One region of the Mucilaginibacter gotjawali genome, then DNA from elsewhere that is predicted to be linked to it. Evidence: riboswitches for the same ligand, from Rfam matches in the RefSeq annotation. Region 1 holds a riboswitch; each other region holds the start of a gene.

Evidence for each region. Region 1 has a riboswitch for S-adenosylmethionine ahead of MgSA37_RS14480 (O-acetylhomoserine aminocarboxypropyltransferase/cysteine synthase family protein). Riboswitches for the same ligand answer to the same signal wherever they lie in the genome.
Region 2: another riboswitch for S-adenosylmethionine. It lies ahead of MgSA37_RS22905 (cysteine desulfurase family protein); the one in region 1 lies ahead of MgSA37_RS14480 (O-acetylhomoserine aminocarboxypropyltransferase/cysteine synthase family protein).
Region 3: another riboswitch for S-adenosylmethionine. It lies ahead of metH (methionine synthase); the one in region 1 lies ahead of MgSA37_RS14480 (O-acetylhomoserine aminocarboxypropyltransferase/cysteine synthase family protein).

What each region holds. Positions count from the first base shown of each region.
Region 1 covers NZ_AP017313.1:3,235,637-3,243,308, reverse strand. Annotated here, with positions in the region: gene MgSA37_RS14490 (homoserine dehydrogenase) at 1-927, opposite strand, end outside; gene MgSA37_RS14485 (homoserine O-acetyltransferase family protein) at 927-1,982, opposite strand; gene MgSA37_RS14480 (O-acetylhomoserine aminocarboxypropyltransferase/cysteine synthase family protein) at 2,083-3,390, opposite strand; SAM riboswitch class I at 3,634-3,740, opposite strand; gene MgSA37_RS14475 (DinB family protein) at 4,048-4,554, shown strand; gene MgSA37_RS14470 (DinB family protein) at 4,645-5,130, shown strand; gene MgSA37_RS14465 (hypothetical protein) at 5,256-5,888, shown strand; partial or broken gene MgSA37_RS14460 (IS256 family transposase, variant Zn-binding type) at 6,056-6,997, opposite strand; gene MgSA37_RS14455 (trans-sulfuration enzyme family protein) at 7,368-7,672, opposite strand, start outside.
Region 2 covers NZ_AP017313.1:5,203,955-5,211,626, forward strand. Annotated here, with positions in the region: gene MgSA37_RS22880 (aminotransferase class III-fold pyridoxal phosphate-dependent enzyme) at 1-235, opposite strand, end outside; gene MgSA37_RS22885 (transketolase family protein) at 251-1,189, opposite strand; gene MgSA37_RS22890 (transketolase) at 1,191-2,054, opposite strand; gene MgSA37_RS22895 (cytidylyltransferase domain-containing protein) at 2,107-2,916, opposite strand; gene MgSA37_RS22900 (hypothetical protein) at 2,936-3,982, opposite strand; SAM riboswitch class I at 4,345-4,444, shown strand; gene MgSA37_RS22905 (cysteine desulfurase family protein) at 4,524-5,654, shown strand; tRNA gene MgSA37_RS22910 (tRNA-Cys) at 5,668-5,739, shown strand; gene MgSA37_RS22915 (hypothetical protein) at 5,751-6,170, shown strand; gene MgSA37_RS22920 (hypothetical protein) at 6,507-7,058, opposite strand; gene MgSA37_RS22925 (DUF1543 domain-containing protein) at 7,055-7,627, opposite strand; gene MgSA37_RS22930 (FAD/NAD(P)-binding protein) at 7,611-7,672, opposite strand, start outside.
Region 3 covers NZ_AP017313.1:4,154,874-4,162,545, forward strand. Annotated here, with positions in the region: gene metF (methylenetetrahydrofolate reductase [NAD(P)H]) at 1-94, opposite strand, end outside; gene metH (methionine synthase) at 189-3,917, opposite strand; SAM riboswitch class I at 4,050-4,159, opposite strand; gene MgSA37_RS18370 (Bax inhibitor-1/YccA family protein) at 4,300-5,031, opposite strand; gene MgSA37_RS18375 (hypothetical protein) at 5,237-5,803, opposite strand; gene murQ (N-acetylmuramic acid 6-phosphate etherase) at 5,970-6,776, opposite strand; gene MgSA37_RS18385 (S41 family peptidase) at 6,960-7,672, shown strand, end outside.

The DNA.
Region 1 (7,672 bases):
TAAAGCTGCTATATCTGACAATACCGCGGAGCCGGTTGGGTGGCCGCCCGCGCCCTTACCAAAAAAGAATTGCTGATCGGCAAAAGCAGCCTGTACAATTACGCCGTTATATTCGTATTCCACATTGTATAAAAACTCCTTATCGTTTACAAATTTTGGTAATACAAACAAGGCTACATGCCGGTCATCCAATTCTTTAGCTACTGGTACCAGCTTTATTTTAAGGTTTTTTTCGCGCGCATATTGCAGGTCGTAAGCGCTCAGGTTTTGGATGCCTAAATTAAATACGTCGTCGGGTTGTACAATTACACCATAGGCATGGGCAGCCGCAATCACCAGTTTGTATTTGGCATCATATCCGCCAACATCGCTCGTTGGGTCGGTTTCAGCAAATCCAAGATCCTGGGCCTGTTTTAGCGCTGAATCATAATCCAGGTTTTCAAGAAAGCCTTTTGAAAGGATATAGTTGGATGATCCGTTGAATATCCCGCTGATGGAATGCAGTAATTCATTGTCATAATATTCTTCCAGGTTGCGGATGATGGGGATACTGCCGCAAACCGCACCTTCGTATAATAGCGAAGTGCCGTATTTGTGCTGCAATGCGATCAATTCATCCAAATGCAGGGCGATCATTTTTTTGCTGGCCGATACTACATTTTTACCCGAACTCAATGCCCTCGATACAATTTCAAATGCAGCTTCGGTATCATTAATCAATTCAACAATGGTGTTGATCTCAGGGTGGTTTAACAACTCGTCCCTTTCGGTTGTAAATAAATGGGAGGGAAGAGAGCGTTCCTTATGCGGATCTTTTATGGCGATTTTTTTGATCTCCAGGTTTAGATTTTTGGTTTTAATAATGTCATACAAGCCCTGGCCAACTACGCCAAAGCCAAATAGCCCTATATTTAATTTTTTACTCATTACGCGGTACGTTGCAATTCAATTATTTTCCCTTTTACGTCTGTCTTAAAAAAGGAGGTGATTATGTTAGTTAATGCTTCTGTTTCAATTAAAAATCCATCATGCCCGTAAAAGGAATCCAATTCGGCAAAGGCTGATTTTGAGATATGCCTGAACAGGTATTGTTGTTCTTCAATAGGGAATAGTACATCTGATTTAATGCCGATAACCAGTGTGCGTGCTTTGATCAGGCTCAACGCCTTTTCAACCCCACGCCGGCCACGGCCTACGTTGTGCGAATCCATACTTTTGGACAGGTACCAGTAGCTGTATGCATTGAACCTGTTTACCAATTTTTCGCCCTGGTAATTCTGGTACGAGGATGCTTTATAACCATCAACAAGGCTGTCTTTTTCTTCCTGCTGGGTAATACCGTATGTTTTATAATTGCGATAGGATAGCAGTGCAATGCTCCGCGCCGCTTTCAATCCCTTTTTGCCGCCATCCGGTGTATTGGAATAAAATGTACGGTCAGCGCTGATGGCAAGGCGCTGCGACTCATTAAAGGCGATGCCCCAGGCTGAATGTTTAGCGTTTGTGGCTATAAGGATCAGGTTTTTAATGCGATCAGGTTCACTGATGGCCCATTCAGCGGCCTGTTGTCCTCCTAATGATCCGCCTAAAAGTATTTCGATATGATCGATCTGCAAATGATCAGCTAACAGCTGATGGGCTTTCACCATATCCCTAACTGTAAATTGAGGAAATGCCAGATAAAACGGGTGACCTGTAACCGGGTTGATGCTCAGCGGATTAGTACTGCCATAAGCAGAGCCGATGATGTTGGCACAAACAATAAAATATTCAGCGGGGTTAAAATGGTCGTGTTCACCAAAAAGCCCTTTCCACCAGTCAAAAACATCCGAGTTTGCGGTAAGTGCATGGCAAACCCAAACAACGTTGTCGCGGTTTTTATTTAAAGTTCCGTAGGTATTAAATCCAATCTGGAGTTCAGGCAATTGCTTGCCCGACTCCAGTTTGAATGACTTATTGTATTTAAATATTTCTGTATTCATTTTTTATTTTGTCATTGGCCTTTAGTGATTAGAGACCGGAGACTAGAGATTAGTTTGACTAACGCCCATCTACTTGCATCTAATCTCCAGTGCCTAATCTCTACTCAACTAATCTCCCAAATGCCTGTTCAAAGTCTGCTTTAATATCATCAATATGTTCAAGCCCGACAGCTACGCGTAGCTGGTTTGGTAAAACACCTGCCGATAATTGTTCTTCGTCTGAAAGTTGCTGGTGGGTGGTTGCTGATGGCTGTATGATCAGCGTTTTTGCATCGCCCACGTTAGCAAGATGGCTAACCAACTTCAAATTGTCAATTACTGTACCCGCATTTTCTTTATCTCCTTTTACCTGGAAAGTTAATACCGCGCCAAAGCCATTTTTTAGGTATTTTTTGCCAAGGGCATGGTGCGGTGAAGACGGCAAGCCGGGATAGTTTACACTTTCAACTGCGGGGTGCTGGTCTAGCCATTTGGCCAACTCAAGGGTATTGTCCACGTGACGCTGAACACGCAGGGATAGCGTTTCCAGTCCCTGTATATTCAACCATGCATTAAATGGCGATTGAGATGGCCCGAAATCACGCAAACCCTCAACACGCGCCCGGATAATGAACTGAATATTGCCAAAAGGGCCACCGATGCCAAATACATCAGCGAATACCAGGCCATGATACCCTTCAGAAGGTTCGGTAAATTGCGGGAATTTGCCATTACCCCAATTATAATTACCGCCGTCAATAATTGCTCCGCCTATGCTTGTTCCGTGTCCGCCAATCCATTTCGTAGTCGACTCAACCACTACATTGGCGCCGTGCTCCAGCGGGCGGAATAAATAACCACCTGCACCAAAGGTATTGTCAACGATCAGCGGCAGGTCGTATTTCCTGGCAAGCTCAGCAACCTTGTCAAAATCAGCGATATTGAAGCCCGGGTTACCTATGGTTTCCAGGTAGATGGCCCTGGTTTTATCGTCAATCAATTTTTCAAGGTTCTCCGCAGTATCATCTTTCGCAAAGCGTGCGTCGATGCCTAAGCGTTTAAAGGCTACTTTAAACTGGTTGTATGTTCCGCCGTAAAGGAATGGGGAGGTAACAAAATTATCGCCAACCTGCAATATATTATTTAAAGCTATGAACTGTGCCGCCTGGCCTGAGGCTGTTGCTAAAGCCGCCACACCGCCTTCCAAAGCAGCGATGCGTTTCTCGAAAACATCCGTGGTGGGGTTCATCAGTCGGGTGTAAATATTTCCAAATTCTTTTAATGCAAAAAGATTGGCGCCATGCTCGGCATTTTTAAATACGTAGGACGTAGTTTGATAAAGCGGTACGGCGCGTGAACCTGTAGTTGGATCGGCCTCCTGGCCGGCATGTAATTGAAGTGTTTCGAATTTTAAGTTTTCAGCAGACATGATTTTTAAATTTAATGGTGAATGATTTGTTTACAGACTTGTTCACAAAGGATTATAAATCCTTTTGTGAAAACACGTATTTTTTCGGGAAAGAGAAAATGAAAACGTGTTAAGGATCAGCAACAGCAACACATGCACATATTACAGTTATAGGCATAACTATAAATATATACGGGTTGGATTACCTGTTGGCCCCTAAAAATGGTTTGAATAATGTTGTAAATCAGACTTTTCATGGTTATTAATTTATATTCCCCGGGATATTTACCGGGCCAGGAATTGGCACCTTCTCTTTTTGAGGGTTGCCAGCGGGTCATTGAGCCTGATCTCTCGCCGCTTCTTTATAAATCAAAACCTGTGTGAGAGGTAATGATCATGGTACTGCTACCAAATATTGTTTCAAAGATAAGGTAGTATTTGTTAATATTCCAAATTAAATTTCATTTTTGAGTCCGAAAAGACGGAAAAGTCCGGAAGTCCGAAAGAAAAAAGGCACCTAACCTCACTGATCACTTTATCTATTTTCAACATTACAACTTTTCAACATTCCAACTTTCCAACAATCACCCTGTCGCAAAAAGCCCCTTACATTGGCGTATTTACACCTAACAGGTGTTGTAATATTCTGCTACATTTGGGTAATCAATTTAAAAAACCATGTCAGCAAAAAAAGTATTACTTGACCAGTACGATCTGCATAACGTATTATATAACAATGTTTTGGCAGATATTACAGATGCAGAGTCAGGCAAATGCATCGCCGACCCGATGAACTGTGTTAAGTGGCTTGCCGGCCACCTGGCCTGGGCCCAGCTTAATTTGGGCAATATAGGGGGCGTTCCGGTCGACTTTGCATGGCGCGATCATTTTCATACCAAACAAGGCGCAACGCCGCAGGACCTGGACGCAACGCCAAGTGAATTGCCAGCTTTACAACAGATCAAAGACAAATGGAACGAAATGGGGCCGGTGATAAGAAACGGGTTAGAAAACCTTCCGGATGCTGCGCTGGATACGGTAATCAACATACCACATCCTATATTTCCCTTTGATAATACGCTCGGCGGTTTGTGGGCGTTTATAAATCACCACCAGGCTTATACCATCGGCCAGATCGGTATTTTAAGAAGGGGCTTGAATAAGGATGCTATGAAATATTCTTGAGTTCATAGTTGATGGTTCATAGTAGCTTCGGCAATACGATTTAATAGTGTATTTGTTGGGCTACATGTTTTACTAAAAAAACGAAAATATATGTCAGCGAAAGATCAATTACTCATTCAGTATGATTTACATACTACGTTGTTTAACAATGTTTTAGTGGATATAAATGAAGAAGAAGCTGAGGTGAGGCTTGCACCAGGGATCAATCATGTCAAATGGCTTGCGGGGCATTTGGTGTGGGGGCAGTTGGGTTTGGCAAGGATGGGCAATGTACAGGTAGATATTCCATGGACCGATCATTTTAATACACAGCTAACCGAACCTGTAAGTGCCTCAATTAAAATGCCCTCGCTGGAAGAAATTAAAGCGGAATGGAATAAATATACCGGACCGATCCGCGAAGGGCTGGAACAAATGCCCGAAGAAGCCTTAAATAGCCCAATCGAATTTCCCTTGCCTGCTTTTAAGACAACGGAAAGTTTGTGGACATTCATCAATCATCACCAGGCGTATACCATTGGCCAGATAGGGATTTTACGGAGGGCTTTGGGTAAGGAGGCGATGAAATATCGTTGAGCAGGCGAAAGTCGGAAGTTTAAGATTTATGCCTTTTATCTTTTTTATTTGATATAGTTAATAAAAAACATCATTAATGTTTACATTAGTAATACGGATAAAATCTAACACACCTCAACTTTTTTATGAAAGTACGTTCAACCATTCTTTCTATAATACTTTTTTGCATTGTAATAAAAACGAAAGGTCAATCAGAACCCATAGAAAAGCAATGGGTTAAAGAGGATTCTGTTTTTATTCAAAATCTTGCGAAAATTTATAAAGAAAATCCTCTAAAATTAACACAAATATTATCGTATCAGGGGAACAAACGAGAGAAACTTGGATTCGATTACTATTTAATAAGTGGAAGCAACGGAAAGGGTTATGTAAGTGTATTTTATCAGTTTGTTTATTATAAAAACGAAGTTGTTAGTTTTAAGCTTGATCCCCAAATGCCAGGGGATGCAAGATTAATAGTTAGGTATGCTAGATTTTATAGTCAACTATTTAATATTAATAAAGATCATTTACCTGAACCTTTGTACTTTGGGTATAAAGAGATGAGCAAACCCATTAATGGGTTTTCAGGAGCATTTTTCGCGGACGGTGATATTCGGTTTTTTATGACACCGTATTCTGGTATAATGTATGGAGACAACGGCGGAGACCCAATTTCAGCGCTTCAAAATCGAGTTAATTATCTGAAAATAAAAAAACGCATCACACCACAAATATGTGAGTTACTTTTAGGTAATGTGGTCAAAAATGGTTGGTGATAATTTGCAGAAAAAGTATTAAATAGGCCTTGTAGATCAGAAGAGGAAACAGGCGCTGCCGGAGGGCAACTTGTCAGCAATATGATTTACAGGAATAAAGCCAGAGCCGCTCCGAAGCATCGGACCGGCTTTTTTTATTGGCTGGTTCCTCCAATGGCTAAGAAAACTCATTTACCGTTATTCTTAAAATGCAGATACCATTTGATGAAGTTTCGTTTGGCTTTTGGCCGCAGGCCGCGATGAACGTCGAGCTTTTCTTTCAGATGTCCGAAGAATGATTCAAGGCGATTGGTAGTATAAGGAATTTGCGGATCATCCAGGTAGTGAAACATATTGGGTATCGCTTTAATAATCAGGCTTGCCGTTTGACGCAGCATCTTATGCCTGTACCAATATCTGCCGGTATCCGGGTTAAATGCTTTCTCATTAACATAGAACTTACTTCTTTCATACCAGTGGTAAATATCTGCCAGCCATTGATTGCTTTGTTCATAGGTCCTTAAATAAGTGATTTGTTTGGATAAGTATAACAGTTGCTGTGCAACCGGAGCCTTAGGATTCTTTGTAAGCCAGGTTTGGCTTTGGCGTTTAATGTGTACCAGGCATCGCTGGATCAATACATTTGGATAGACTTTACGGATAGCTTTTAATAGTGCTTTGTGCCCGTCGCAGGTGATACTAGCTATATTAACACCAAGCTTCTTTAGATTCTCCAGATCCTCCTGCATTTGTTCATAGCGCTCCTGATCAGTCATCCGGTAAAGCTGGGTATAACGGATATCATGATCGTAGTAAAGCACAAGACAAAGATCGTTTGGAAAGTAAGTTGCATCAATCAGCAGGTGTGCCTTTACCTTGCTTTTAATCCGTACTTCAGGTGCCTGCTCCAGGTAATAATGGAACAAGCGCTGTATGCTGCTTTGCGATAATCCACTGTCACGAACCAGGTATTTATAAACCTGCCGCTCGCTGACCCACTTCTCAAACCAAATAAATTGATTGCTGTAAGCGACCCCGGAGTTCGATCGGGTAAACATCATGCCGCAGGATTTGCACTTAAACCGCTGCCTGTCATTGCGTTTACCCCAGCCAATAACTGTCAGGCTACCGCAGGCCCAACACGCGTTTTTTTAACACTTTTCATAAACGAAAAAAGTCAATTGAAACCATTTTCAATTAACTCAATGTATTTATTTGATAGCCTGTTAGTTACAATGATTTTACCAACCATTTTTGACCACATTATCTACTTTTATATAGTAAGAACCCGGCTACCAGGTTGTCGGCAATAGAATATTATTATCAGAACAAAAATCGTTTTATCGAACACAAAGATAGGCTGGAAAATAGGATAAGAATAATATTCCATGAGTTACCCGTAGTGCCAACAATGAGTGCTGATTTGGTAATAACAGAAAATGCTAGGGATTTAGTAAACAGTTTAGTAGAAAATAGGCATTAGATTGTCAAAAAAACCTTTTACCCAAGCGCCTTCGCCATATCGGCCACCAAATCATCAATGTGCTCCAGCCCAACCGAAACCCTCAGTAAATTGAATGGCGTTTTGGTATCAGGGCCCTCCATTGTAGCCCTATGCTCAATTAAACTTTCCACGCCGCCCAGGCTGGTGGCTCTTGTAAATATTTTAAGGCTGTTGATAACGCGCCGGGCTTCTTCTTCGCCGCCATTTAAACAGAATGACAGCATCCCGCCAAAGCTATCCATTTGCGCTTTTGCAATTTCATGCTGCGGGTGCGATGGTAAACCCGGATACATCACCTGTT
Region 2 (7,672 bases), 2.0 Mb from region 1:
ATGAGATAGGGCCGATGGCCGAGTTAAAGTCGATATACTCGTTCCCGTCAACATCCCATACATGCGAACCTTTGCCTTTTTGCAGGTATTTTGGCGCTACGCCATTGGTAAACTGTCCCGGGCCTTTTGCCAAAGTTTGGGTAACCGGTTTTTGAACTTTTATCGCACGCTGGTACAATTCGTTCGATTTGCTTATATCAGGGTATTCAGGGTTAAATTTTACAGAATTTGGCATGGTATTCTTATTTATTTATTCAGAAAATTGTGGGATTGATATTTCAGGTTGATAAGCATTGGTATTGTAACCCAATATTTTTTCGGCTATCTGTTTGCCGGTAAAGCCTTCATGCTCCAGTACATTGGGTAACAAGGATGGTTTAAACCATTTGTCTTTCAATGCCATCGGGATCACTTTGGCGGTTTGGCAATGCTTTAGCAACACTTCGGCAACTATGCTATAAAGGCCTCCTGTAACAAAATGATCTTCGAGCGTTATGGTTATAGCACTTTCGCGGGTAGCTTCCAATATGGCCTGCTCATCCACGGGTTTAAGGCTGCGCAGGTTGATCAAACCGACCGACAAGCCTTCGTTTTTCAATATCTCAACGGCGATAAGCGCTTGTTCAAACAAAAGCCCGTAGGTTAATATGGTGACATCATCGCCTTTTGAAATAATTTCGGCCTTGCCTAATTTAAAAGGGCTATGCTGATGATCTGTTTTGCGGGTATTGATACGCACGTAGGACGGATGCGGATGTTTCCATATCTCGGGCAGCATCATTACCAGGTCCTGTTCATCTGCGGGGGCAAAAACAGTCATATTCGGGATGCCCCGCATCAGGGAGATATCTTCCACCGCCTGGTGGGTAGGGCCATTACCATCAGATAAAAAGCCGGGAATAAAGCTGCTTAGTTTTACAGGCAGGTTTGGGACACCTGCATCTGTACGTACAAATTCAAATGCACGCATGGTTAAAAACGATGCCAGGGCATGTACCACAGGGATCCGCCCGCGCAGCGCCAGGCCGGCGGCAGCGCCTATCATAGTTTGTTCCGTTATGCCGGTATCAATAAACCGATTGCCAAGTTTGCCGGGGATATTGCGTACCAGGGCGCGGTTTTCGGCCGTCATCACGATAAAGCGATCATCGGCTAATGCAGTTTGGGTAAGTAATTCTTCGTAGGTCATGTTATCTCACCACTAAAGTTTCAGATGTTAAATTGGTTAAATGTTCGCCGTGCAATTCCTTCAGCAGGCTTTCTACCTCTTCGGCATTAAAATTACAGAACCACCTGTCGGCTCTGCGTTCAATGCTGGGTAATCCTTTGCCACGTACGGTATCTGCAATTACTACATTCAGTTTACCTGTTTCAAAAGGATAGGCTGAAAAAGCTTCGTGCAGGGACTCAAAACTATGCCCGTCAATTCGTTTTACTGCTGCGCCGAATGCGGTAAATTTATCATGCAGGGGCTCCAGCGGGATCAATTCCTCCGTTGGCATATTGGCCTGGAAATGGTTACGGTCGATCACAAAGATCAGGTTATCCAGTTTATGGGCATTGGCAACAAGCGCGGCTTCCCAACAGGTGCCTTCGTTCAACTCGCCGTCACCCATAATACAGATCACCTTGTTTTTGCCGCCTCTTATTTTAATGTCCATGGCAACGCCTATTGCTACCGATGGCAAATGCCCCAAAGAGCCCGAATGAAATTCGATGCCGGGAATATGCGTATTGGGGTGCCAGTAAATATGGTCGTTAAGGGATAAATGGTTTTTCAGCCTGTCCTTCTCCAGCAAACCAAGCTCAGCGAAGGTGCCGTATAAAGCGGGTACATCATGCCCTTTTGAAAGGAACAGGTAATCCCTGTCGGGGTCGTTAAGATTATTTGGGTTGATGTTTAAAAATTCCGAATACAGGTAAACAATCAAATCGGCAGCAGAAAGTGATGCTCCGACGAAGCAACCGCCATCTGTTGACATTTTGATAATATGCTCCCTTACTTTTAAAGCCGTGGCTTCGAGCTGGTCAATTGGTATAGCTGAACTTTGCATTTAATAATGAATAAAACTTTAAAGTTAAATTCTGATTATTTAACTTATGTTATCAAAAAGTCAATTTTGTTTGGTCTGATGAAATAGTTTTTAATTCATCCATATGGTTACGGTACCAGTTTACCCCCGCGTAGCGGGCATTGATGTCATATATTTCCGGCTTTTGTTCAAGCAGGCTAATGATATCATTGCAGGAAAAATTATGTCTGGCCGGATATAACTCTTCGTAAACGCGCTTTATAAACAGGTAATCGGCTTCATAATCTATCGTAAAGCGATGCGACATGGAATAATCTTTTCCTGTATCCCAGGTTACGTTTCCAATACTGAAGCTTTCAGGATTTTCCCAGATATAAGGGGTGGTGTGCTCCAGCTCCAGGGTCTTTGTTGCTTCTTCCCATGTTCTTTCAAGGCAGGCCATGGTCATGATCTCCACATCGTTCCCATCCGGGAAAGTGGCAGGGTGCAGGTTGCTTACGTAATCATATTCACCGGGGTGCTCAACATAAAAATCAAGCACCTGGTCAATAATCTGAGGATCTATCAGCGGGCAATCAGAAGGGATCTTTAAAACGGTATCGGCATTATATTTTTTGCCGGCCTGGTAGTGGCGGTCGAGCAGGTTATTGAGGTTGCCGCGAAAGCAGGGCACCTCTATACGATCAGCTTCCTGCTCAATGATATCATCGGCACTTTCTTCAGACGTAGCAATAACCACCAGCGCCTTGTGGCGGATCATTTTAAGCCGTTCAATCATCCTCGACAAAAGGCTTTCGCCCAATAGGGGCATCATCACCTTCCCCGGCAACCGGCTCGACGACATCCTGGCTTGTACAACTATTACAATATTATCTGCCATCATATATTAAACGCTGACATAGTTAGGCATACTGCACCTCCAGATAAGGTTCGCTTTCTGCCTTAAATGTAAATCCTTTCAGAAAATCTTCCTTTTTACCGTTAAAGTTAATATACCCCCTGCAAATTTGAGCGATATTTTTTGCGGAGGTACCGCCATTCTGGACGGGGGCCAGGCGGTAAAGTTCCTCAATATCAAAATAAGAATGCACCTTTTTACCCAGCGCTATCCCGGTATAAACAACGGTTGAATATTGGGTGATCAGCTCGCAACAATTGGCTATCATATGGCTGGTATTACCGCCGCTGAATATCAGGCTTCCTTTTGGAGCGTATTTTTTTATCTCGGCTTCTGCCCTTGCCACGTTTTCGTTAGGATGCAGCTTAAAAAGCATTTGCCTTCCATCAGCAATTTTCGCAGCGTGCTTTATAAAAGCCGGCCTGTTTTCAAAACGAAAGGTTTCGCGCATATCCGTAGTGGCTACCATCACATAGTCATGCAACGGGAAATCATTATCGAGGTATTGGCGCTGGTTATCGTAATTTGGGATGCCGGTTACAATCAGTTTTGAAGCGTCAGTACCTTTTCGGGCAAGGTAATTTTTATACCCTATTGAGGCTGTACAATAAATATCGCATACGTTGGTTGAACCATTAAGCGACGTATCGCCTGAGCAATATGGCGGCAGGTTTAAGGCCTTAACCAAACCGGTTAACAGGGTGGTTTTATCGATCATCCCCTCCTGCACCCAAATGGTTTTGGTATGTCTGAATTTTTTGGCCACGATCATATCGGTACAGTTAACTACCAGGTCGTATGGATGCCTGTCGCCGCCCTGGTCAATCCGGGCGCCAAACTGGTTAAGGTAATTTTCTGATTTTTTCCGGAAGTGATCAGCAAGTACCGTATGGTTGGCAACAGGCGTGTATTTTAGTATTCCCTTTAAAAAATTGTTGTCCGCGAAGAGCTGGCTAAACCAGCAGTCGAAGTCGTGCAAATGCTCCGAGATCTGGTGCATTTGCGAAGTTTGATTAATAGACCCGGTAATAAATAGTATCTTCTTCCTCATCTCGATTCGTAATCAATTTTTAAAACTACAAATTAGGTTTTGGCTTTTAACAGCCTCGGAATAATGTTAATACAGCCTTAACTTCAGCTTAACGGTGATGTTAAAGTTGTATTATTCAGCTATTATCTGGTAAAATAAAGTTACAATTAATTTAACATTAGGTAAAAGCACATAACCGAATATTTTTTGATTTTATTTTTGTATGTCCGGTGATTTTGTGTGAAAAGTTTGAGCGATACTCAAAAAATAGCGCAAATATTATTGGCAAATGCAGGCTAAAAAATGATCCATTCAAATTAATTCTATAAAATCCATAGGAATTATATAAATTGTTTTATATTTGTCCCCGAAACGTTCTTTATTATTTATCCAGAAAGACCGAGGGAATGGCCCTGCGACGTCTTAGCAACCTATAAACATAAGGTGCTAATTCCACTCCTGTAACCGGGAGAAAGATAAAATCCAGGTATAATCTACTTGTAATTGCTGCACCCTGCGCGGCTTCTGGCATATGGAATAAAGGCAAATAAAAAAACAAGACATGAAAATTTACCTGGATAACGCAGCCACCACCCCGCTGGATCAAAACGTATTCGAAGCGATGACCCCTTATTTTCTGAATCACTATGGTAACGCGTCTTCGCAGCACGGGCCGGGCCGCGAGGCAGGCCAGGCACTGGAAGCCAGCCGCGCCACGATCGCCGGTTTGTTAAATGCTTTACCTGAAGAGATCGTTTTCACTTCGGGTGGTACCGAGGCGGATAATATCGCCATCGTGTCGGCGGTTACCTGTAACCATATCGACCATGTGATCACTACACCGTTTGAGCACCCGGCCGTTTTGCAAACCCTGCGCGCACTGACGGCCAAAAACCATACCCGCATAAGTTATATAAAGCATGACGGCAAAGGCAACCTGGATCTGAGCCACCTGGAATACCTGCTGCGGACCAATACCCGCAACCTGGTTTCGGTAATGCATGCCAACAACGAAATAGGCAACCTGAACGATATCGTGCAGACCGGCGAGCTATGCGAAAAATACCAGGCCTTGTTCCATACCGATACAGTACAAACTATGGGGCATTACCGCCACGACCTTAGCCGGCTGAAAGTTCATTTCCTGGCGGCATCGGCGCATAAGTTCCACGGCCCCAAAGGCGTTGGCTTTTTGTACCGCAGCAAAGGGCAGCGGCTCAACCGCCTTATCCACGGCGGGGGCCAGGAAAGCGGCCTGCGCGCCGGCACCGAAAATATCCCGGGCATTGTTGGTATGGCCAAAGCGCTTGAAATTGCTTACGGGCAAATGGAACAGGATCATTCGTACATACAAAACTTAAAATACCATTTGATTACCCGTTTGACCGAAACATTGCCGGATGTGCAGTTTAACGGCAATTCGGCCGACTTAAATAAAAGCCTTTATACGTTATTAAGCGTGAGCCTGCCCGGTACGGATACCGACCTGCTGCGCTACCTCGATACAGAGGGCATCGCCGTTTCCGGAGGCAGCGCCTGTTCGGGCGGATCAGCCTCGCATGTATTGAAGGCGCTTGGTACAGATGCAGCGCGCACCGCTATCCGCTTTTCATTCAGTAAATTCAATACCAGGGCCGAGCTAGACCAGGTGGCAGAAAAACTGGCCGCAGTTTTCCGGCTGGCAGCTGCCTGAGGCAGCAACAAACGGTGGAGTGGCCGAGTGGCGAGGCGGGGGTCTGCAAAACCTTTTACGGCGGTTCGAATCCGCCCTCACACCTCTAATGAAGATATGATGAAGAAAGTTATTTTAATGACAGGGCTTATGGTTTGGAGTATAGCGCTTTTTGCGCAGGACAAGCCGCTCACCATCGAGAACTATTATAAACTGAAATGGGGCCATGCTGAAGAGTTTATCGCACTATGGAAAAAAAACCATTACCCGTTGCTAAAAAAACTGGTTGAAAATGGCGACTTGCTGCGTATTACAGCCGAAATCCCTGTTCTGCACAGCGGGGAAGACACCCGTTGGGACTTTAAAGTGACTACCACGTTTAAAAATGAACACCTGGCATTGGATTATAGCATCGCCGACCCTTATAAAAAACAGCTTTTTCCGGACCGGGAGAGCTATGCCAAAGCGGAGCAGCAGCGTTTTGAACTGGTGCTGGCACACTGGGACGTTATCGTAGAAAGTGTCCCTTTAAATTAACTTATAGAATATGAAAAAACTCCATATACTTACGTCACTTTGCCTGCTATCAGGCGTGTTACATGCACAAACCTTTATCGCTAACGGGCAGTGGCGGGGGGTATTTTACCAGCCGGACGGCAATTGAAGCGACAACCTTAGTCGCCGTTACCGGCAAAAAATCAGCTCCCGGCAGGCTTTCATTAAATTTTCCATAATTTTTTATTAATTAATTATTACGACATAAAATAAATTAAAAATAAAGCAGTTAATTTATCTAATTAACTGAATTTTAATCTGTCAGTTAGTAGTTAAATTGTGTAAACGCAGGTATAGCGCAAGGCCACCCCTGCCTTTTTATTTACCCCCAAAGTTGGAAATGGAATGACGAATGAGGGTGAGCAGGTTCTTCCGTACTGCGGCATCACCAGCAGTAAGTTTTTTTACCAGGCGTTCTTTCTTTTGAAGGTATTGCAGGGCGTGTTTCCGGTCGTGCCTTAATACCCATTTGATATTGTCAGCCAGGTCGCAATACTTAAGGGTTTGTGCGGCGGGACTGGTTTTGCTGAGGCGCAATGCTTCTTTTTCTTTCCGTTCGTCTTTGCTAAGAAAGGGGAATGCCGCTGACGTATATACATCTGTCAGCTCCGTAACGGTTGAGGTGATAAAACTGGCTTGTTCAGGCTCGTATCCGAAAAGGATCAGGGTATTGGTTAATTCATCTGCGGTGGTTTCAGTATCCTCCAAAAGGTCATGACATAAACCCGTCTCGTACCCGAGCGCCATTAATGGCCCTGCCATGCCGGCAACGGCAGCCAGGTGCGTAAAATACGGGGCGGTGGTTTTTTTTACCAGTTGCCCGCGGTGTTTCTCTTCCACCCATCGTGTAAACAGTTGGGCGGATGTCATTTGATCTTATCCAGTTTTAAATAACCTAAATGGATTTTGTCGGTTGCCACATCTTCAGCAGGCGTTAGCAATACCCGGTACTTTTCCTTTTCGCCGGGCGGCAGGATCTCTTCGATATGATAGATATCATCCACATCAATGCCATATTTTTCGTCGATATGCGAACCGGCTCCTTTTAGGGTATTGGTTTTATAGAACAAGGTTTGCTTTGCGTGCCGCGCTGCCTGCGCTCGGTCGCTGTGTACGGATAGTACGGTATAATGCTGTTCCTCCAGCTTATCGGCCTGGTAACCGCCCAGGTTTATAAAAAACAGCCGGTTTAAAGCTAAAAAGTCATCCCGCTCCTTCAATACAACTTCCACCCTAAAGCCACTTACCCGGGTTACTTCGCGCCAGCCATCAACATGGAGGCTATTGCCGGTCCCGGGCCAGAAAGCGCGCATCTGCGGCACCAGGTCATTCAGCACCTGGCCGATACCAAAAAAATAATCATGCTGTTCCACATTGCGCGCGGGGGATTTTGAGCCCAGCAGCACCATAAATAATTTTAGTTCAGCTGAGGATGGCATGTTCATCATTTGGCAATAAAGTTTTTATGATAGTGGCCGAGGCCG
Region 3 (7,672 bases), 920 kb from region 1:
AACCCTGTATGCTATGCCCTTTTAATGGCGGTATCAGTTCAAAAGAAAAAAGTGTTTTGCCTTTGGCGTTGTTAATATGTTCGGTTATCTTCATGCCCCCTGACCCCCTAAAGGGGGAATTTTTATTTAATTTTTTATGATTCTTGTTGTAAGCTCCCGCAGTTGCTCCCCCTTTAGGGGGCCGGGGGCTAATAATTCAAATTCGGCCCCAGCCAGCGCTCTACGGTTTCTAAATCCATATTCTTGCGCTTTGCATAATCTTCTACCTGGTCTTTACTAATCTTACCTAAACCAAAATAACGCGCTTGCGGATGTGCAAAATAAAAGCCGCTTACGGATGCTGCCGGCGTCATGGCGAGGCTTTCTGTCAGGTGCATTTTTGCGTTGTCTTCGGCCTTTAATATTTCAAATAAGGTTGTTTTTTCGGTATGATCCGGGCAGGCAGGATATCCCGGCGCCGGGCGGATGCCCTGGTATTCTTCTTTGATCAGCTCATCGGCCCCCAGGTTCTCCCCTTTCGAATACCCCCAATATTCCTTGCGTACCAACTCGTGCATTTTTTCTGCAAATGCCTCTGCTAACCTATCGGCAAGGGCTTTGGCCATGATACTATTATAATCGTCGTAATCTGCCTCAAATTTAGCCACCAGTTCATCGCAACCAATCCCGCTGGTTACGGCAAAGCCGCCAAAATAATCGGGCACGCCGCTTTCCTTTGGTGCGATAAAATCAGATAACGCGTAATATGGCTCGCCTTTCACTTTTTCGCTTTGCTGGCGCAGGGTGTGGATAGTGGTTAATAATGTTTTGCGGGTTTCATCTGTATATAATTCAATATCATCCCCTACGCTGTTTGCCGGCCAGAAACCGATGACACCGTTTGCCTGAAGCAGTTTTTCTTTAACTATTTTCTTTAATAATACCTGTGCATCATCATAAAGCTTCTTCGCTTCCACCCCAACATATTTGTCATCAAATATCTTAGGATAGCTGCCCCTTAGCTCCCAGGTATGGAAAAATGGCGTCCAGTCGATATAGGGCACCAGTTCTTCCAGCGGGAATGCTTCAATAACTTTCGTCCCGGTAAATGTTGGTTTATTGGCGATAGCGCCATTCAGATTGATCTGTAATTTTGAATTACGGGCATCCGCAATACTGATAAAGCGTTTGTCCGACCGTTTATTTAAATGGGCCTCACGCGCTTTTGCGTATTCTTCCTTTATATTTTTTACATACGGTCCGCGCTGGTCTTTATTCATCAAACTACTGCAAACCGTAACGCTGCGTGATGCATCCAGCACGTGGATAGCCGGGCCGGAGTAATGCGGGTCAACCTTAACCGCCGCATGGATGCGCGAGGTGGTTGCGCCGCCGATAATCAAAGGAATAGTAAACCCTTCGCGCTCCATTTCTTTGGCAAAATGCACCATTTCATCCAGCGAGGGGGTAATCAACCCACTCAGGCCGATAATATCTACATTTTGCTTTTTAGCTTCCTCGATAATCCTTTGCGCCGGAACCATCACCCCAAGGTCAATCACCTCGAAATTATTGCAGGCCAAAACTACGCCTACTATATTTTTGCCAATGTCGTGCACGTCGCCCTTAACGGTAGCCATTAGTACTTTACCGGCATTGGCGCGGCTTCCGCTGCTATCTTCACCCGCGTCAATCACCCTTTGTTTTTCCAGTTCAATAAAGGGCAGTAAATAGGCAACCGCCTTTTTCATTACCCTGGCCGATTTTACCACCTGCGGTAAAAACATCTTGCCTGAACCAAAAAGATCACCCACTACGTTCATCCCGTCCATTAACGGGCCTTCTATTACTTCCAAAGGTTTGGCATAAGCTTGCCTTGCCTCTTCCACATCTTCATCCAGGTATTCAATAATGCCTTTTACCAAAGCGTGCGATAAACGTTCAGCAACGGGCGCTTTACGCCATTCTTCATCTCTTACAATTTCTTTACCTTTTGATTTTATCGTATCAGCAAACTCTACCAGGCGTTCAGTTGCATCCTCACGGCGATTCAAAAGCACATCTTCGACCAGCACCAGCAGGTCTTTCGGTATTTCTTCGTAAACCTCCAGCATGCCGGCGTTTACAATGCCCATATCAAGGCCCGCTTTAATGGCATGATACAAAAATGCGGAGTGCATGGCCTCACGCACCACGTTATTCCCCCTGAAGGAGAACGAGATATTACTTACCCCGCCGCTTACTTTGGCATAAGGCAAATTTCCCTTTATCCAGCGGGTAGCTTCAATAAAATCAACCGCGTAATTGTTATGCTCTTCAAGCCCGGTGGCAACTGTCAGGATGTTTGGGTCGAAGATAATATCCTGCGGTGGAAAGCCAATTTCATTGACGAGTATGTTGTATGATCGCTGGCAAATTTCTTTACGGCGCTCCAATGAATCGGCCTGGCCGGTTTCATCAAAAGCCATCACTACTGTAGCGGCGCCGTAGCTTAATATCTTGCGGGCATATTCTTTAAATTTCTCTTCTCCTTCTTTCAGCGAGATAGAATTGACGATGCCTTTACCCTGTAAACATTTTAAACCAGCTTCAATCACCGTCCATTTGGAGGAGTCGATCATGATGGGCAGTTTGGCAATATCAGGTTCCGAAGCCACCAGGTTAAGGAACTTTACCATCACCGCTTCCGAATCGATCATCCCTTCATCCATGTTGATATCGATCACCTGGGCACCGCCTTCTACCTGCTGGCGGGCAACAGTTAATGCCGCTTCATAATCCTCGGCCAAAATCAATTTGGAGAACTTTGGCGAACCTGTGATGTTTGTCCGTTCGCCAATATTTACAAAATTAGTTTCGGGTGTAAGGGTAACTGCTTCCAGGCCGCTTAGGCGCAGGTAGGGCTCAATTTCAGGCCTCACCCTGGGCGGGTATTTTGCTGCCTTTTCGGCAATACATTTGATATGCTCAGGTGTGGTACCACAGCAGCCGCCAACAATATTTACCAGCCCGGCCTTCATAAACTCGTCTACCTGGTGGGCTGTTTCGTGGGCTGTTTCATCGTACTGGCCGAATTCATTTGGAAGGCCTGCATTTGGATATGCAGAGATAAATACATCCGCTTTTTGCGAAAGTTCTTCAATATGCGGCCGCATTTCTTTTGCTCCCAGAGCGCAATTTAAACCCACTGACAATAAATTGGCATGGCGCACCGAATTCCAGAAGGCTTCCACCGTTTGCCCTGAAAGGGTACGCCCGGAAGCATCAGTAATGGTGCCGGAGATCATGATGGGCAACCCGTCCGGCCCCCCTCTAAATCTCCCCCCGGTTGGGGGAGACTTTTTTATTTCATTAAAGTACCTGTTGATAGCAAACAGGGCTGCTTTTGCATTTAGGGTATCAAATATGGTTTCGATGATCAACAGATCAGCGCCACCATCTACAAGGCCGCGCACCTGGTCGTAATAGGCTTCTGCCAAATCGTCAAAACTAACCGCGCGATAGCCCGGGTCGTTTACGTCCGGTGAAAGTGAAGCCGTACGGTTGGTTGGCCCGACAGCGCCAGCCACAAAACGCGGTTTGGACGGGTCTTTTTTATTATATTCATCAGCAACCTCGCGGGCAATGCGGGCGCCTTCATAGCTCAATTCGTAGGCCAATTCTTCCAGGTGATAATCAGCCAGTGAAATGCGCTGGGTGCTGAAGGTATTCGTTTCGATGATATCGGCACCTGCCTCCAGGTATTCAGCATGTATGGCTTTGATCACATCGGGGCGTGTGATGTTCAGCAGGTCGTTATTTCCTTTAAGATCAGAGCCATGATTGCGAAACCGTTCGCCACGAAAATCCTCTTCGGATAATTCGTACCGCTGGATCATGGTACCCATTGCCCCGTCAATTACAAGAATGCGTTTTTGTAGTTCTTTTCTGATATCCATTTTTAAGATGTGAGACGTGAGATATGAGATATGAGATAATAAAAACCGACAAAACAGTCTCTTATCTCAAGTCTCATATCTCACATCTAATAAAAAAAGCTTATATCGAGAAGTCGTCTGATCACTGACCTTCGCTTATCTTTCCCGGGAGCCAGTTGGCTCTCAAGTAGAATGTGGCACCTTGTAAGCACAGGTTGCCAAGACTTCGCAGGGTCTAATCCCTCCGTCTTTCTCTATAAGCATTGCAAAGATGCGTAATAAAGTAATCATATGCAAGAGGCGTAAATGAGCCAGGTCAAATGATATCATTTTTTACTTTGTCTATACAAAAAAAGCTGCCTCCAATAATTGGAGGCAGCTTTTTTAAAAGATTATTTTTCTGTTACCTTCTTCTGCCAAAAATACGCAGCAACATCAGGAACAGGTTGATAAAATCCAGGTAAAGGGTTAAACCACCCATTAGAGCCATTTTTGAGGCAGTGGCATCGCCATAGGCTAAACCGGCACCAATGTTTTTCAATTTCTGTACGTCATAAGCGGTTAATCCTACAAACACCGCCACACCAATATAGCTGATCAGCATTTGAAGACCTGAGCTATGCAAAAATAGGTTTACCAGACTGGCAACAACAATACCAACAAGAAACATAATTAAAATAGAGCCAAATTTGGTGAGGTCAGTTTTAGTGGTGTAACCGGCAATAGCCATAATTCCAAATACTATTGATGAAGTTAAGAATACGCCAGTTACCGAAGAAGCGGTGTAAATCAATAGTATAAAGCTTAAACTGATACCTGTTAAAGTTGCATAGGCAACAAACAGTAAAGCCAAAACGGGATAGGAAATGCGATTAAGGCCAAATCTCATTAGCAGCACAAATGCTAGCGGCGAAAACATTGCAATGTATGCAAACCCTGTTAACTGCCCGGTAGTAACGTCGACAAGAGTCATCAGTAGCGACGGCGTATTCGCAAAAACATATGCGGACAGCGCAGATACACCCAATGCCACAAACATCCACATGAATACATTAGCTAAAAACCTACGCGATGCGTCGGTATCATTTATTTGGACTATGTTATCATAAACATAGTCAGGTTTATTTATTTCCATTTTTCTTTTAAAATTTATTTATACAAATTTAATTATTAGAGTTGAGATTTTAGACGCCCAAAATGAGAAAAAGTTTAGTTTGAGTCCGGAAGTCGGAAAAGACCGAAAGTCCGGAAGATTAAAATCCTGTTCTTAAACAAAGTTTCGGGTTTACTCCAGTTCGTCTTTCGGACTTTACTGACTTTCCGGACTTTCGGACTCTTACCTACCCCAGTCTTCTTACCAATTGCTCTTCTACTTTTTTAAATACCTGGATAGGTTTTAATGCACGCCAGCCCAGGTCGTCCAATACCCCACCGAAATTGATATAGTAGTCGATATTGTTTCGTTTAAACTCATCAATTACGTGTTCGCGGAAATTGATGCCGGCTATCCAGCCGTCCTCCACATCCTGGAACCATTCTTCGTAGTAACAATCGTCGGATGAGTGAAAATTCAATACGTTTTCGCCAATCAGGATGAAATAATGGATACCACTATCCGTCATCAGGTCAAGGATCTCGCGTTTCAGCATCATGATATCGTTATTGATCGCGTCGTTCCACTCGCCTATAAATTCTATGATGGTGTAACCACGTTCGTAATCAACAAAAAGTACTTTTAAATACAGCGTATTTGAACCAAAGGCATCCCATTGCGGATGCAGCAGGTAATTGTAAACCTGCTTATCAAATTCAAACTCACTGTATTCAGTTGCATAAAACGGCGAATATTCGTCTTCCGCAGCAATATAATCGTCGCGCCATTTATAATATGGTTCTATTTCGTGCATTCTTTAATTTTAAATGTGCGGATGAAAAATATTTCAAATGTGCGGATGTGCAAATGTGCAGATTATAAAAACCTAAACCTTTGCATCCGCAGTTTATCAACTCACATCCATTTTTTTAATTAACTAATTTGCTTCTTCACTATTTGCACATCTGCACATACGCACATTACCCCTTATAAGCTTCTACTGCTTTTCTAACGCTGCCATGTTCCTTCAATAAACCAACAGCGGTATGCTCATCCAGGCCTGTTTCCCTCATTACCATTTTTGTGCCACGGTCAATCAATTTATCGTTTGAGAGCTGCATGTCCACCATTTTATTGCCTTTTACCCTGCCTAATTGGATCATTACACAGGTGCTCAGCATATTTAACACCAGTTTTTGCGCGGTACCCGCTTTCATCCGGGTGGAGCCTGTCAAAAATTCAGGTCCGGTGACAACTTCAACAGGATACTTTGCCGCTGCTGCCACCGGGCTGCCGCTGTTACAAACAATACAACCGGTTACCATATGGTGTTTGTTGGCCATTTTTAATCCACCCACCACATACGGCGTAGTACCCGATGCCGCTATGCCAACCAGCACATCCTTTTCATTAATTCCGTATGCCAAAAGGTCTTCCCAGGCCTGCCTGTCGTCGTCTTCGGCAAATTCAACCGCTTTACGGATAGCGCCATCGCCTCCGGCTATAATGCCCACCACCCGATCAAACGGAACGCCGAATGTAGGCGGGCATTCAGAAGCATCAACAACACCCAGGCGCCCACTGGTGCCTGCACCGATATAAAAAAGCCTTCCCCCTGCTTTCATTCTTTCAGCAGTGATTTTCGCGAGTGCCTCAATTTGTGGCAATGCTTTTTCAACCGCCAGTGGAACGGTACGGTCCTCTTCGTTAATATGCTGAAGGATCTCCTTAACTGTCATTTTTTCAAGGTCGTTAAACCTCGAGTCCCTTTCTGTAGTCCTATCCATGGAGGAATAAATAAATTTCAGGCAAAATTCGGTAAAAATGTTGACAAATAAAGCCTGGGCTTACCCGCTGAATTTTTCACAGGATTGGAAAAATTTGCCACAGGATTGAAATTTTATTTAAAACAGTATCCAACACGCCACTACCTTAACAACAATTATTAACTTTGTAGTAAGTATACTAGTATGAAGAATGCGGGGGCTATAATATTCAGGTCGATGATATTGCTGTTGATAGGAACAGTTATTGGCTTTTATTTAGCTGATAATAACCTGTCGGGCAATGGCCTCAATTTTTCACTCAAAAGCAATAACAAAATCAACAGTGTTTTAAGGCTTGTAAAAGACAACTATGTCGATTCTGTAAACGAAGACAGCCTTGAGGGTGTAGCCGTAAATAACGTATTGCAAACGCTTGACCCGCATTCCCTTTACCTGCAGCCGCAAAGAGCGCAATCAATTAACGAAAATTTAGATGGGGGTTTTAACGGTGTGGGCCTTGAATACCAGATCCTGCGCGACACGCTGGTTGTAACCCAGGTATACAACGGCGGACCGGCAGCAACTGCAGGGCTTTTACCCGGTGACAAAATCCTCCGTATTAACGAAAAAACTTTTTCGGGCACAAAACTTACGGCTAAAAAGGTTGACCAATCGCTAAAAGGCGATTCTCTTACCCAAATATCGATGTCGGTACTCACTGCCAACAATTCCATGTTAAAAACTTATCATATCCAACGGGGGCATGTTGATTTGAGCAGCCTTGATGCCGCGTATATGATCAACCCCGAAACCGGTTATATCAAAATAAGCAAATTTGCCTCAACAACGGATGCTGATTTCAGGGACGCGTTAACTAAATTAAAGGCCCGGGGCTTAAAAAAACTGGTGCTTGATAT